DNA from 3 places in the Pseudomonas sp. 05N431 genome. Region 1 is predicted to be linked to each of the others. Evidence: predicted binding sites of a transcription regulator. Region 1 holds the regulator's gene; each other region holds the start of a gene.

Evidence for each region. The regulator FliA, encoded in region 1, starts transcription of late flagellar genes. The targets are predictions, from matches to a motif close to CTAAAGTTTNNNNNNNNNNNGCCGNTAA.
Region 2: the regulator FliA is predicted to act here: its motif matches at 1,629-1,656, upstream of AC1DIG_RS08010 (methyl-accepting chemotaxis protein).
Region 3: the regulator FliA is predicted to act here: its motif matches at 2,122-2,149, upstream of AC1DIG_RS23145 (methyl-accepting chemotaxis protein).

Annotation. Positions count from the first base shown of each region.
Region 1 covers NZ_JBFTMN010000009.1:416,126-420,342, reverse strand. Annotated here, with positions in the region: gene flhF (flagellar biosynthesis protein FlhF) at 1-1,095, shown strand, start outside; gene fleN (flagellar synthesis regulator FleN) at 1,210-2,040, shown strand; gene fliA (RNA polymerase sigma factor FliA) at 2,037-2,777, shown strand; gene AC1DIG_RS18470 (chemotaxis response regulator CheY) at 2,944-3,315, shown strand; gene AC1DIG_RS18465 (protein phosphatase CheZ) at 3,346-4,134, shown strand; gene AC1DIG_RS18460 (chemotaxis protein CheA) at 4,188-4,217, shown strand, end outside.
Region 2 covers NZ_JBFTMN010000004.1:77,500-81,716, reverse strand. Annotated here, with positions in the region: gene AC1DIG_RS08020 (aldo/keto reductase) at 1-672, shown strand, start outside; gene AC1DIG_RS08015 (hypothetical protein) at 730-1,266, opposite strand; gene AC1DIG_RS08010 (methyl-accepting chemotaxis protein) at 1,710-3,704, shown strand; gene AC1DIG_RS08005 (DUF411 domain-containing protein) at 3,846-4,217, shown strand, end outside.
Region 3 covers NZ_JBFTMN010000016.1:29,781-33,997, forward strand. Annotated here, with positions in the region: gene AC1DIG_RS23145 (methyl-accepting chemotaxis protein) at 33-2,009, opposite strand; gene AC1DIG_RS23150 (LysR substrate-binding domain-containing protein) at 2,200-3,120, opposite strand; gene AC1DIG_RS23155 (NorM family multidrug efflux MATE transporter) at 3,279-4,217, shown strand, end outside.

The DNA.
Region 1 (4,217 bases):
CTGCGTGGCGACGGTGAGGGTGACGCGAGCGTCGGCACCAATCGCCAGCTGTTCGCCGGCCTGCCGCTGACCGCTGCGGAGCCTTTGATCGAGCCGACCTTTGCCGAGCGGCCGCGTCCTGCTCCGGCGCCTGCACCGTCTGCCGGGGTTGACCCACGAGCGTTCGACTCGATGCGTTTCGAACTCAATGGTCTGCGTGAACTGCTCGAAGTGCAGTTGGGTTCGCTGGCCTGGAACCAGCTGCAAGGCAGTCGCCCGCAGCAAGCCAACCTGTGGCGTCGCCTGCAACGTATTGGCCTGTCCGGTCCGCTGTCGCGCGATCTGCTGGAACTGATTACTGAAATTGAAGAGCCCCGTCAGGCCTGGCGCATGCTGTTGGCGCACCTGGCGCGGATGATCGTGACTCCCGAGATCGAACCACTGGAAGAGGGTGGCGTGATCGCCATGGTCGGCCCTGCCGGCATGGGCAAAACCACGACGCTGGCCAAGCTGGCCGCACGTTACGTGCTCAAGTACGGTGCGCAGAACATCGCGCTGGTGAGTATGGACAGCTTCCGCATTGGTGCTCAGGAACAGCTCAAGACCCTGGGGCGTATCCTCAATGTCTCGGTGACTCACGTCGATCCGGGCCAGTCCCTGGCGCAAGCCCTTGATCCACTGTTGCGCAAGCGTGTGGTGTTGATCGATACCGCAGGTCTGCAGGCCAGTGATCCGGCGTTGCGCATGCAGCTGGAAAGCCTGGCCGGTCGCGGGATCAAGTCGAAGAATTATCTGGTGCTGGCCACTACCAGCCAGAAACAGGTGCTGACTGCCGCTTATCACAGTTACAAGCGGTGCGGGCTGGCAGGCTGCATTCTGACTAAACTGGATGAAACAGCGAGTCTGGGCGAGGTGTTGAGCCTGGCAATCAGCCACGAATTACCTGTCGCTTATCTGACCGACGGGCCACGGATCCCGGATGATCTACATTTACCGCGCCGGCATCAGTTGGTCAGTCGCGCCGTAAGCGTGCAGATGCAGGAAGAACCCAGCGAAGAAGCCATGGCTGATATGTTCGCTGACCTCTACCACAGCCCGGCCAAGCGTGTCGGCTGAGGTAATAATGAATAGATTTGTATCTACATCGATGGCCTGCCATGCATTGTTCACAAGTGAGCGCGCAGCCAGTCATGTAGTCCGCGTCTAAGCAAGACAAGGTAAAGAACGAACATGGGCAGCATGCATCCCGTACAGGTGATCGCAGTGACCGGCGGCAAAGGTGGCGTCGGGAAGACTAATGTGTCAGTGAACTTGTCCCTGGCTCTTGCTGAGCTCGGCCGGCGCGTCATGCTGCTGGATGCCGACCTGGGGCTGGCGAACGTCGACGTCCTGCTGGGGCTCACGCCCAAGCGTACGCTGGCCGACGTCATCGAAGGCCGCTGTGAACTGCGCGATGTATTACTTCAGGGGCCGGGCGGAATTCGCATTGTTCCAGCAGCGTCCGGTACCCAGAGCATGGTTCATCTGAGCCCGGCCCAGCATGCTGGCCTGATTCAGGCATTCAGCGACATTGGCGATAACCTCGACGTATTGGTGATCGACACGGCGGCGGGCATTGGTGAGTCGGTCGTCAGTTTTGTTCGTGCCGCCCAGGAAGTATTGCTGGTGGTGTGTGACGAGCCGACCTCGATCACTGACGCCTACGCGCTGATCAAATTGCTCAACCGCGATTACGGCATGAACCGCTTCCGAGTGCTGGCCAACATGGCGCAAAGCCCGCAGGAAGGGCGAAATCTGTTCGCCAAGTTGACCAAGGTCACGGATCGCTTCCTCGACGTCGCCTTACAATACGTCGGTGCGGTGCCTTACGACGAATGCGTGCGCAAGGCCGTGCAGAAGCAGCGCGCCGTGTATGAAGCGTTTCCTCGCTCCAAATGTGCACTGGCGTTCAAGGCCATCGCGCAGAAAGTCGATACCTGGCCGTTGCCTGCCAACCCGCGTGGGCACCTGGAATTTTTCGTCGAGCGTCTGGTGCAGCAAACTGCGGGTCCGGTTCTATGACAGCCAGCGGTTACAACCTGTACAAGAAGTCGGCGCGTGACGCGCAGTACGAACTGATCGAGCGTTACGCGCCACTGGTAAAACGAATTGCCTATCACCTGTTGGCGCGCTTGCCGGCCAGTGTTCAGGTCGAGGACCTGATCCAGGCAGGCATGATCGGTTTGCTTGAAGTGTCGACCAAATACGACGCGAGCAAAGGTGCGAGTTTCGAGACATACGCAGGGATCCGTATCCGTGGCGCGATGCTCGATGAAGTCCGCAAAGGTGACTGGGCGCCACGCTCGGTACACCGCAATACCCGGATGGTGAGTGACGCGATTCGCTCAATTGAAGCTAAAACCGGGCGTGACGCTAAAGATCACGAGGTTGCGGCCGAACTCCAATTGAGTCTCGACGATTATTACGGGATTTTGAACGACACCTTGGGCAGTCGCCTGTTCAGCTTCGACGATCTGTTGCAGGACGGCGAGCATGAAGGGCTGCACGAGGATGGCGCGAGTGCTCATCTCGAACCGTCGCGCGACCTGGAAGATGAACGCTTCCAGGCTGCACTGGCGGATGCGATTGCCAATTTGCCGGAGCGTGAGCGACTGGTGTTGGCGCTGTACTACGACGAAGAGCTGAATCTCAAGGAAATCGGTGAGGTCCTGGGAGTCAGTGAATCGCGGGTCAGCCAGTTACACAGCCAGTGCGCGGCCCGTTTGCGGGGGCGTTTGGGGGAGTGGCGAGCGCGCTGACAGCAGTGTGGGGACACTGCGAACGAAACAGGCAAGGCGTAAAGCTCTGCAGGTCTCAATCCGTTGTGCTCCAGACAGTCGTTGAGTGCTCTGCCTGATTGATTGAATGGCGTGTTCAGGTGCTGAACGCGTTTAAGACTGCTTGGAGGTCGAATTGGACAAGAACATGAAAATCCTCATCGTTGATGACTTCTCAACGATGCGGCGGATCATAAAAAACCTGTTGCGTGACCTTGGGTTCACCAACACGGTCGAGGCGGACGACGGTACTACCGCCATTCCCGTCCTCAACAGCGGGAGCATCGACTTTCTGGTAACGGACTGGAACATGCCTGGCATGACCGGTATCGATTTGCTGCGCCACGTGCGCGCCGATGAAAAGCTCAAGCACCTGCCGGTGCTGATGGTCACTGCCGAAGCCAAGCGCGAGCAGATCATCGAAGCCGCTCAAGCCGGTGTAAACGGCTATGTGGTCAAACCCTTCACGGCCCAGGCGTTGAAAGAGAAGATCGAAAAAATATTCGAACGCATCGGTTGATGTGCTGAGCCACTGCGCCACGGGGGAGCTATGGAGCAAAGAGAATCTTCACAGGGCGATTTCGAATCGACCCTGAAAAAACACGCTCACGAACTGGTCGAAAGCCTTGAAAAGGGCAGGTTCGGTGACGCTGTGCAACTGATCCATGAGCTCAATCAGACCCGTGACCGCGGCCTGTACCAGGAGGTGGGCAAGCTCACTCGCGAGCTGCACAGCGCGATCGTCAATTTTCAGATTGACCCGCACATGCCGCAAGCCGAGGAAGTCTCTCAGATCACGGATGCCACCGAGCGCCTGTCCTATGTGGTCAAGCTGACCGAAGCGGCCGCGAACCGGACCATGGATCTGGTCGAGAACAGCACTCCGCTGGTCAATGGCCTGAGCACTGACGCCCAGGCCTTGAGCGCGGACTGGGGGCGTTTCATGCGCCGCGAAGTCGGTGCCGAAGAGTTCCGCGAACTGGCCCGGCGTGTCGACGGTTTCCTGACGCGTAGCGTCGAGGAAAGCCAGGTCGTCTCGGGCAACCTCAACGATATTCTGCTGGCTCAGGATTACCAGGACCTGACCGGTCAGGTGATCAAGCGCGTGACTCAATTGGTCACCGAAGTCGAAAGCAACCTGCTCAAGCTCGTACTCATGGCCAGTCAGGTAGACCGCTTTGCGGGTATCGAACATGACCATGAAGCGATGCTGGCTGAAAAAGATCCGCAAAAACATCTCTCTCAGGGTGAAGGTCCGCAGATTCATGCCGATAAAAGAGAAGACGTTGTGTCCGGTCAGGACGATGTGGACGATTTGTTATCCAGCCTAGGATTTTAGAGTTTTAGCATTTTAGGTTTTTTAGGTTTTTAGACCTCAGGAGCACCCCCTTAATGAGCTTCGGCGCCGATGAAGAGATCCTT
Region 2 (4,217 bases), on a different contig from region 1:
GACGGCACACTGAAACGCCTGGGCGTGGACACTCTGGACTTGTATTACCAGCATCGCGTCGATCCGGATGTGGCCATCGAAGAGACCGTGGGCGCCATGGCCGAACTGGTCCAGGCCGGTAAAGTGCGCTACCTCGGCTTGAGCGAGGCGTCAGCGAAAACCCTTGAGCGAGCGCATAAGGTTCACCCGATCAGCGCGCTGCAAAGTGAATACTCGCTGTGGAGCCGCGATCAGGAGCACAACGATTGCCTGGCCACCTGTCAGCGCCTGGGGATTGCCTTTGTGCCGTACAGCCCCCTCGGCCGAGGCTTTCTGACCGGCGCCCTGAAAAGTCCCGATGACTTTGCAGCGGATGATTACCGACGCTTCAGCCCACGCTTTCAGGGCGAAAACTTCAATCGGAATTTGCAGTTGGTCCAGCAGGTGCAAACGCTGGCGGCGGATAAAGGCGTGAGCGCCGGGCAACTGGCGTTGGCCTGGGTATTGGCGCAAGGCGATTACCTGATCCCTATTCCGGGCACCAAGCAACGCAAGTATCTGGAGGAGAATGTCGCGGCGCTGGACGTTGTATTAAGCCCGGAAGACTTGTCGGCGCTGGAGGCGATTTTTCCGGATGCCGCGGTGCTCGGGGCACGTTACCCGCAAGACGTGATGCAGATGCTCAATCGATAACATCGCCATCGGCAGGCCCGTTCATGCTGTACATGACGGGCCTGTTGCGCTTGAGGATCAAGCTTTGCCGTTGACACCCTTGGTGTTCGGAACGGCGGTGCCATTGCCCATGCCATAAGTCTTCAGGTTCTGCAGTACGTAAATCGCCTTCTTGTACTCGGGAACCAGGTGGTTGGCGTACTTGTTGCCTTTGAGGTTGTTGCTCTGGATGTTATCCAGTTGCGTGGCGAAGTACTCCAGCGCATTGAATTTTTCGTCCAGGTTTTTCGGCACCCCAAAGCGATCGAACTTGTCGCCAGCGTTGAGCAGCGTCAGGGCCGTCACATCGCTGATCAAACCACGATCGCGCAAAAAGGCGCTGATATTGCCGAGCTGTTTGACCGTGACGGTCTCGGGGTCGAATCCCTTGAAATTCTTGTAGAGCTTCTGCTCGTTCATTTTCGCGGTGTTGAGCGCCAATGGATCGTTACCCACCAAGGTGAGCATCTGCTTGACCTTGACGCTCTGCGATACGGGTTTACCGCCATTCGCCCCGCCCTCGCGAATCAGTAATCCGGCCTTGCTGGTCCAGCCACCGACATAACCGATCGTCATGAGAGTGCTCCTGAGCGCGGCGTGAGCCAGACCGGGAACTGCCCCGAAGCGCGCAGACGTCCTTGTAAGGTGACCATAAAAAGTCCTTGTTCAACTGATGAATTGGTACGTAAGTATCAATGTGCCAGCCTCCCTCGGACTACAAATATTTCTGATTTTTACAATTCTTGTACAATTAGGATACAAACCACCAACCCCTTGAATTCATTGGCCTGAAAGAATTGTTTAACAATCAGATTGTCATTGAATTCACTTGAATCCTCCGGAAATAAACCACGTTGCCAATCCTGAAGGAACGTGGAAATGGCTCACGCCCGTGACTTACCGGTCGTCCATAAAAAGCCTGTTTTGGCACCATGGTACTAAAGTCAGCCTGCCGCAGGTCGATAGCTGCTAAACGCCGCAATAAATCAACAAGAGCGCTTAGCACAAGGACAGGTTCAATGCCCGCATTCCGTACCATTCAAGCCCGTTACACGCTGTTTCTGGTGCTGTTCATCCTGTTGTTATTCGCCTTGACGGTGGTGGGCATCAGCCAGTTGGTCGCGCCGAAACTTCGGCACACGGAAGAACAGGTGGCCCTGAACCGTATTGCCGAAGTGGCCGAACAGATCCAGGGCGAGCTGAACAAGGTTCAAGCGCAACAACGCAGCATCACCCAGACCATCCCCCTGCTCGACAGCGCGGCCATCGACACCGTGTTGCCGGGCCTGGTGGACCAGTACGGTGAACTGAAGGTGTTTGGTGGCGGGATCTGGCCGTTACCTGGCCAGCGCGAAGCCGGGCGCAACAAATTCAGTACCTTCTGGCACCGGGATGCGTCGGGCAAACTGGCCGTCAATACGTTCTGGAACAGCGACGCGGCGCCTAACTATTACGACCAGTCCTGGTACAAGGGCGGTATGCAGACACCTCGCGGCCAATGCGCCTGGGCCGCGGCCTATAAGGACGACGCCAGCGCCGAACCGCGCACCAACTGCGCCATGGCGATTGCGCGCAACGGCGTACCGTATGGGGTCGCGACCATTGACGTCACGCTGGGCTTCTTCAATGACCTGGTCGCGCGCAAGGAAAAAGACCTGGGCGCCGAAATGCTGATCGTCGAGGCCGACGGCAAGATCATCAGCAACAGCTCACGCATCAATGGCCCGATTGTCCTGAAAAACATCAGTGAATTGGCTGGCAATTCACCGTTTGCGGCGCAGATCAAGACCGCACTGGAGCGCCGTGATGCTTCGCTGCAACGCGTCGAGTTCGACAATCAAGGCGTGGCGAACACTTTCTTCATGCGTCCGATCGAAGGCACACCGTGGTTCCTTGCCACCGCCCTGCCGACCAAACTGATTACCGCTCAACGCGACGATGTCTTGAGCACCTTGAGCCTGTTGCAGATCCCGATGGTTTTGCTGCTGGTGCTGCTGCAAATCTATGCAATCCGCCAACTGATCCAACGCATGAAAGCCTTGAAAGCCAACATCGACGCGCTGTCCACCGGCGACGCCGACCTGACCCGGCGCATCACCATTCGCGCCGAGGATGAACTGGGCGCGATCGGTCATTCGGTCAATACCTTCATCGCCTACCTGCAAAACATGATTGGCGAAGTCACCCTGGCCACGGGCGCCATGGCCTCAAGCCTGGAAAACCTGCAACAGACCTCGGCGCATACCAACCAGATCCTGCAGCGTCACGCCTCGGAGACCGACCAGACTGTCACCGCCATCACCGAGATGAGCTCGACCGCCGACAGCGTCGCCGAGAACGCCGCACAAACCGCTGCGTTTACCCAGCGCGCCAACGAACACGCCGACCGCTCGCGGGTGGTGGTGGGCGAAGCCTCGAGCAGCGTGATCGCGTTGATCGGTGAAGTGGCCAGTGCCACCCACAAAGTCGAAAGCATGCAGCAGGACGCCCAGCGCATCACCGAAATCCTCGGGGTGATCGGTGCGATTGCCGGACAAACCAATCTGCTGGCACTCAACGCTGCGATTGAGGCTGCGCGGGCCGGCGAACAAGGTCGAGGCTTTGCCGTGGTCGCCGATGAAGTCCGCGCCCTCGCCGCCCGCACCCAGGCCAGCACCTCGGAGATCAACGAGATGCTCAGCCGGTTGACCCAAGGTGTCAGCTCTTCGGTGGCAGCGATGGAAAACACCCAGGCCAGCTGTCAGTCCGCCGCCGATGCGACAGCGCGAGTCAACACCGGGCTGGACGAAATGGCCGGCTCGGTCAGCCACATCAACAGCCTCAGCACCCAGATCGCCACTGCCGCCGAGCAACAAAGCGCGGTGACCGAGGAGATCAACCGCAGCATGGTGCAGATCCGCCATATGGTCGAAGAACTGGTGCAAAGCGGTCACGCCACCGACCTCAATACGCGCCAGTTGCTGGATGCCAATAGCCGGGTCAGTTCGATCATGGGCCGTTTCAAGGTCAAGTGAACCCGTGAATGCCGCCCGCGCGTTTCGCGCGGGCATAACCTTCAAGGGATATCCATGAATAACTTTGAAACATAAGCAGCCTTTTTCATCGGATAAAATGGTCAAAATGCGCTGCGTGAAATGATCAACGAGAGATAACCGATGAAAACCACACTGCGTCTGGCCGCCCTTGGTGCCCTGTTCATCAGCTCCCTGGCCCAGGCCGCCGAGCTGATTCCGATTGATGTACACCGCGATGCCAATTGCGGTTGCTGCAAAAAGTGGATCGCGCACCTGGAAGCCAATGGTTTCCAGGTCAACGATCACGTCGAAACCAACATGAGCGAAGTCAAGCAGCGCCTCGGCGTCCCGCCGCGACTGGCTTCGTGTCACACCGCGGTGATCAACGGCAAATTCGTCGAAGGCCATGTTCCCGCTGAGCAGGTTCTGGCCTTGAGCAAATCCGACCTGCTCGGCGTCGCCGCACCGGGTATGCCCATGGGCTCGCCAGGCATGGAAATGGACGGCATGGCC
Region 3 (4,217 bases), on a different contig from region 1:
GGCTTGCCAGCGATGACAATTCCAGAGGTGCCTCAGCGAAAACGATCAACCTCATGCCGCAAATCCGCCGCCAGCTTCTCCAGTTCCTTGGCAGTAATTGCCAGGTTCGACACCACTTCACGCTGCTCGCTGTTGGCCATGGCGATGCTTTGCAGGTTGCTGCTGAGCAAGGTCGCGGTGCTGCTCTGCTCCTGGGTGGCGGTAGTGATCGCAGCGAATTGCTGGCCGGCCGAGCGGCTTTGTTCGTCGATCTGCGCCAGCGCCGACGCAACATTGGCGTTGCGCGTCAGGCCTTCACGCATCAGCAGGTTGCCTTGCTCCATGGTGCTGATGGCGTTACCGGTTTCCTGCTGGATGCTTTGGATCATCCCGGAAATCTCGTCTGTCGCTTCGCGAGTGCGCGAGGCGAGGTTGCGCACTTCGTCTGCCACCACCGCAAAACCACGGCCTTGCTCACCGGCACGCGCGGCTTCGATGGCGGCGTTGAGCGCCAGTAAATTGGTTTGATCGGCAATCGCTGTAATCACCCCGACAATGCCGCCGATTTCCTGGGAGCGCTGACCCAGGGTGTTGATCACCGTCGCCGTGCTATTGAGAGCACTAGCAATCTGCTCAAGGGACGAAGAGGCTTCTTCCATCGACGTACGACCGATCCGCGTCTGTTGTGCGTTTTCCTGGGCCAGACGCTCGGTGTTGCCCATGTTGTCAGCGATGTTCAGCGAGGTCGCACTGAATTCTTCCACGGCGCCGGCCATGCTGGTGATTTCACCGGACTGCTGCTCCATCCCTTCATACGCACCGCCGGACAACCCGGATAATGCCTGCGCGCGACTGTTGACCTCCTCCGAGGCCTTGCGAATGTGCTCGACCATGGTCGATAAAGCTTGGCTCATCTGATTGAAGCTGCGCGCCAGTTGACCGATTTCATCCTGGCTCGACACGTTCAAACGCACGCTAAGATCACCCGCGCCCAAGGCTTCGGCCTGCCGTACCAGATCACCCAACGGTGCCAGTTTGCTGCGCAACAGCCAGACTGCCGCGCCCACAGCCAGCAGCATCGCCAGCAGACTGCCAATCGCCAGGCGGATACCGACGCTCCAGGTCACTGCGCGGATTTCGCTTTTCGGCATGCTCGCTACCACTGACCATGGCCCGCCCTCGAACGGCACCGCAACGCTGTAGAAGTCTTCTGACTTGTCGCTCCAGAACGCACCCTGCCCCGGCGTCCTGGCCAAACCGGCGATGGTCGAAGTCGCCTGATCCAGCCCCTGCACACCGGCCGGCGGCACCAGCCATTTGTTTTGTTCATCGAGCAGTGCCAGCGAACCGCTCTGGCCGATGCGGAAGCGCTTGAGGTTATCGAACTGCGCGCTCTGCGCGTCGGTGTAATCGAAACCTACGAACAACACCGCGATCACCTTGCCACTGCTGTCGCGTACGGGGGTGTACTGAGTCATGTAGGAACGATCGAACAGCAATGCCCGGCCGACATAGCTCTGCCCCGCCATCAGCCGCTGATAAGCCGGGTGCGCATGGTCGAGCAGCGTGCCAATGGCACGGGTGCCGTCCTGCTTGCTCAACGAGGTGCTGACCCGAATGAAGTCCTCACCACTGCGCACGAACAACGTCGCCACGCCGGCAGTCATTTGCTTGAACTCATCGACCTTGTCGAAGTTGTTGTTCAACACTTCATTGCCCAGATGCAGACCCGGAGTCTGCACGCCCGCCACCGTCACCGGCTGCTCCGGGTGCACACTCAAACCGCCGCTGAAACGCTTTTCAAACAACCCGCTCAGGCGCTGGGTGCTTTCGCGCAGCGTGCCGTGGAAAGTGCTCAACTGGTCGGCCAGCAACCGCGCCTCACTGGCCAGATGCTCTTCACGCGTGTCAAGGTTGGCAGAATCCAGCGAGCGCAGGGCGAACACCGTGCTGCCACTGATGACGACCGCCAGGATGACGGCAAGGGCAAGCCCCAATTGTGAGGCGATCCGGGCACGAGGTTGAGACATGACAGCTCCTGGCCGAGGAGCCGGATCATCCTGATCGCGTCGCGTGGCTCGGCAAAATATCCAGTAATAGGGGAAGCGCGAAACCTTTCAGAACGAAGGTTCCACTTTCAAGGATTCGGCGGCGCGGATGAATACTTGAGCGACTCACAAGGATATCGATCAAGGCCGCCATGGCGGCAGCTACATCGATTCAGCCGAGACGCTCGACATCCGGCAATTCCATGGCCTGGACCTCGCCCTGGAGGAAGTCGCTGAGGCGGCGCAAACGTTCACCGCCGGGGCGGGTTTTCGGCCAGACCAGGTAATAATTCAGACCGCTGGCGACGGCGGTCGGCCACGGCAAACTCAGACGTCCCTGAGCCACATCTTCGGCAACCATCAGCAAATCGCCCATCGACACCCCGTAACCTCGGGCAGCGGCGATCATCCCCAATTCCAGCGTGTCGAACACCTGCCCGCCCTTGAGCGACACCTGCTCCGACAGCCCCATGCATTCCAGCCAACTACGCCAGTCACGCCGGTCGGGAGTCGGGTGAAGCAATTCGGTGCTGGCCAGCCGCTCGACATCCCACGGCTGATCATTCAACAGATTCGGTGAGCCGACCGGGATCAGCAGTTCCGGGAACAGGTAACTGGCTTCCCAATCCGGTGGAAAATGCCCGTTGCTCAGCAACACCGCGCAATCGAACGGTTCGTGATTGAAGTCCACCGAGTCGACGTCCATCCAGGCGCTGGTCAGTTGCACCTCGTTACCCGGCTGCAAATGCCGGAAGCGGCTGAGTCGCGCCAGCAGCCAGCGCATGGTCAGGGTTGAAGGGGCTTTCATGCGCAAGACGTCATCTTCGGCGCGCAAGGTATTGCAGGCCCGTTCCAGTGCGCCAAAACCTTCACGTACGCCCGGCAGCAGCAAACGCGCAGCCTCGGTCAGTTGCAGATTGCGTCCGCTGCGCTGAAACAGCCGACAGGCAAAATGCTCCTCCAACGTACGCACATGGCGACTGACGGCGCTTTGGGTGATCGACAATTCTTCGGCAGCACGGGTAAACGAACTGTGCCGCGCTGCGGCCTCGAAAGCGCGAAGGGCATACAACGGAGGAAGACGGCGAGACATTGGGAAAGCTCCTATAGCGCGACCCCGAAACCTTATCAGAAACTCTCCAGCATGAGTTTTAGTCATGCCAGCAATCGTTTTTATCCCTTTGTGCAAACGCTTGCGAGCGCCGAGAATCAACCCTTCCCGATTTATCTGACTAAACGAGCGTGATGATCATGCAGCATCCAGCACGTACCGAACTCTGGGCCATCCTGCGGCTGGCGGGGCCGCTGATTGCCTCGCAGTTGGCGCACATGCTGATGATCCTCACCGATACCTTGATGATGGCTCGGCTCAGCCCGGAAGCCTTGGCCGGTGGCGGTCTGGGCGCGGCGAGCTATTCGTTCGTGTCGATTTTCTGCATTGGCGTGATCGCAGCGGTCGGCACGCTGGTGGCGATCCGGCAGGGCGCCGGCGACATCGAAGGCGCCGCGCGGCTGACCCAGGCCGGGCTTTGGCTGGCGTGGTTGATGGCGCTGGTGGCGGGCCTGCTGCTGTGGAACCTCAAACCGGTGTTGCTGCTGTTCGGCCAGACCGAAAGCAACGTGCATGCGGCCGGCCAGTTCCTGTTGATTCTGCCGTTCGCCCTGCCCGGCTACCTGAGCTTCATGGCCTTGCGCGGTTTTACCAGCGCCATCGGCCGGACGACGCCGGTAATGGTCATCAGCCTTATTGGGACCGTGGCCAACTTCCTGCTCAACTATGCGCTGATCACCGGCATGTTCGGCCTGCCGAAAATGGGTTTGATGGGGATCGGCCTGGTCACGGCCATCGTTGCCAACTGCATGGCGCTGGGCCTGGCCTGGCATATTCGCCGGCACCCGGCTTACGACGCGTACCCACTGCGCAAGGGCCTGTCACGGCCCAATCGCCAGTACCTGCGTGAGTTGTGGCGTCTCGGCCTGCCGATTGGCGGCACCTACGCGGTAGAGGTCGGCCTGTTTGCGTTCGCCGCCTTGTGCATGGGCACCATGGGCAGTACGCAATTGGCGGCGCATCAGATCGCCCTGCAAATCGTCTCGGTGGCGTTCATGATTCCGGCGGGGCTCTCGTACGCAATCACCATGCGCATCGGCCAGCACTACGGCGCCGGGCAATTGCTTGATGCACGCTTG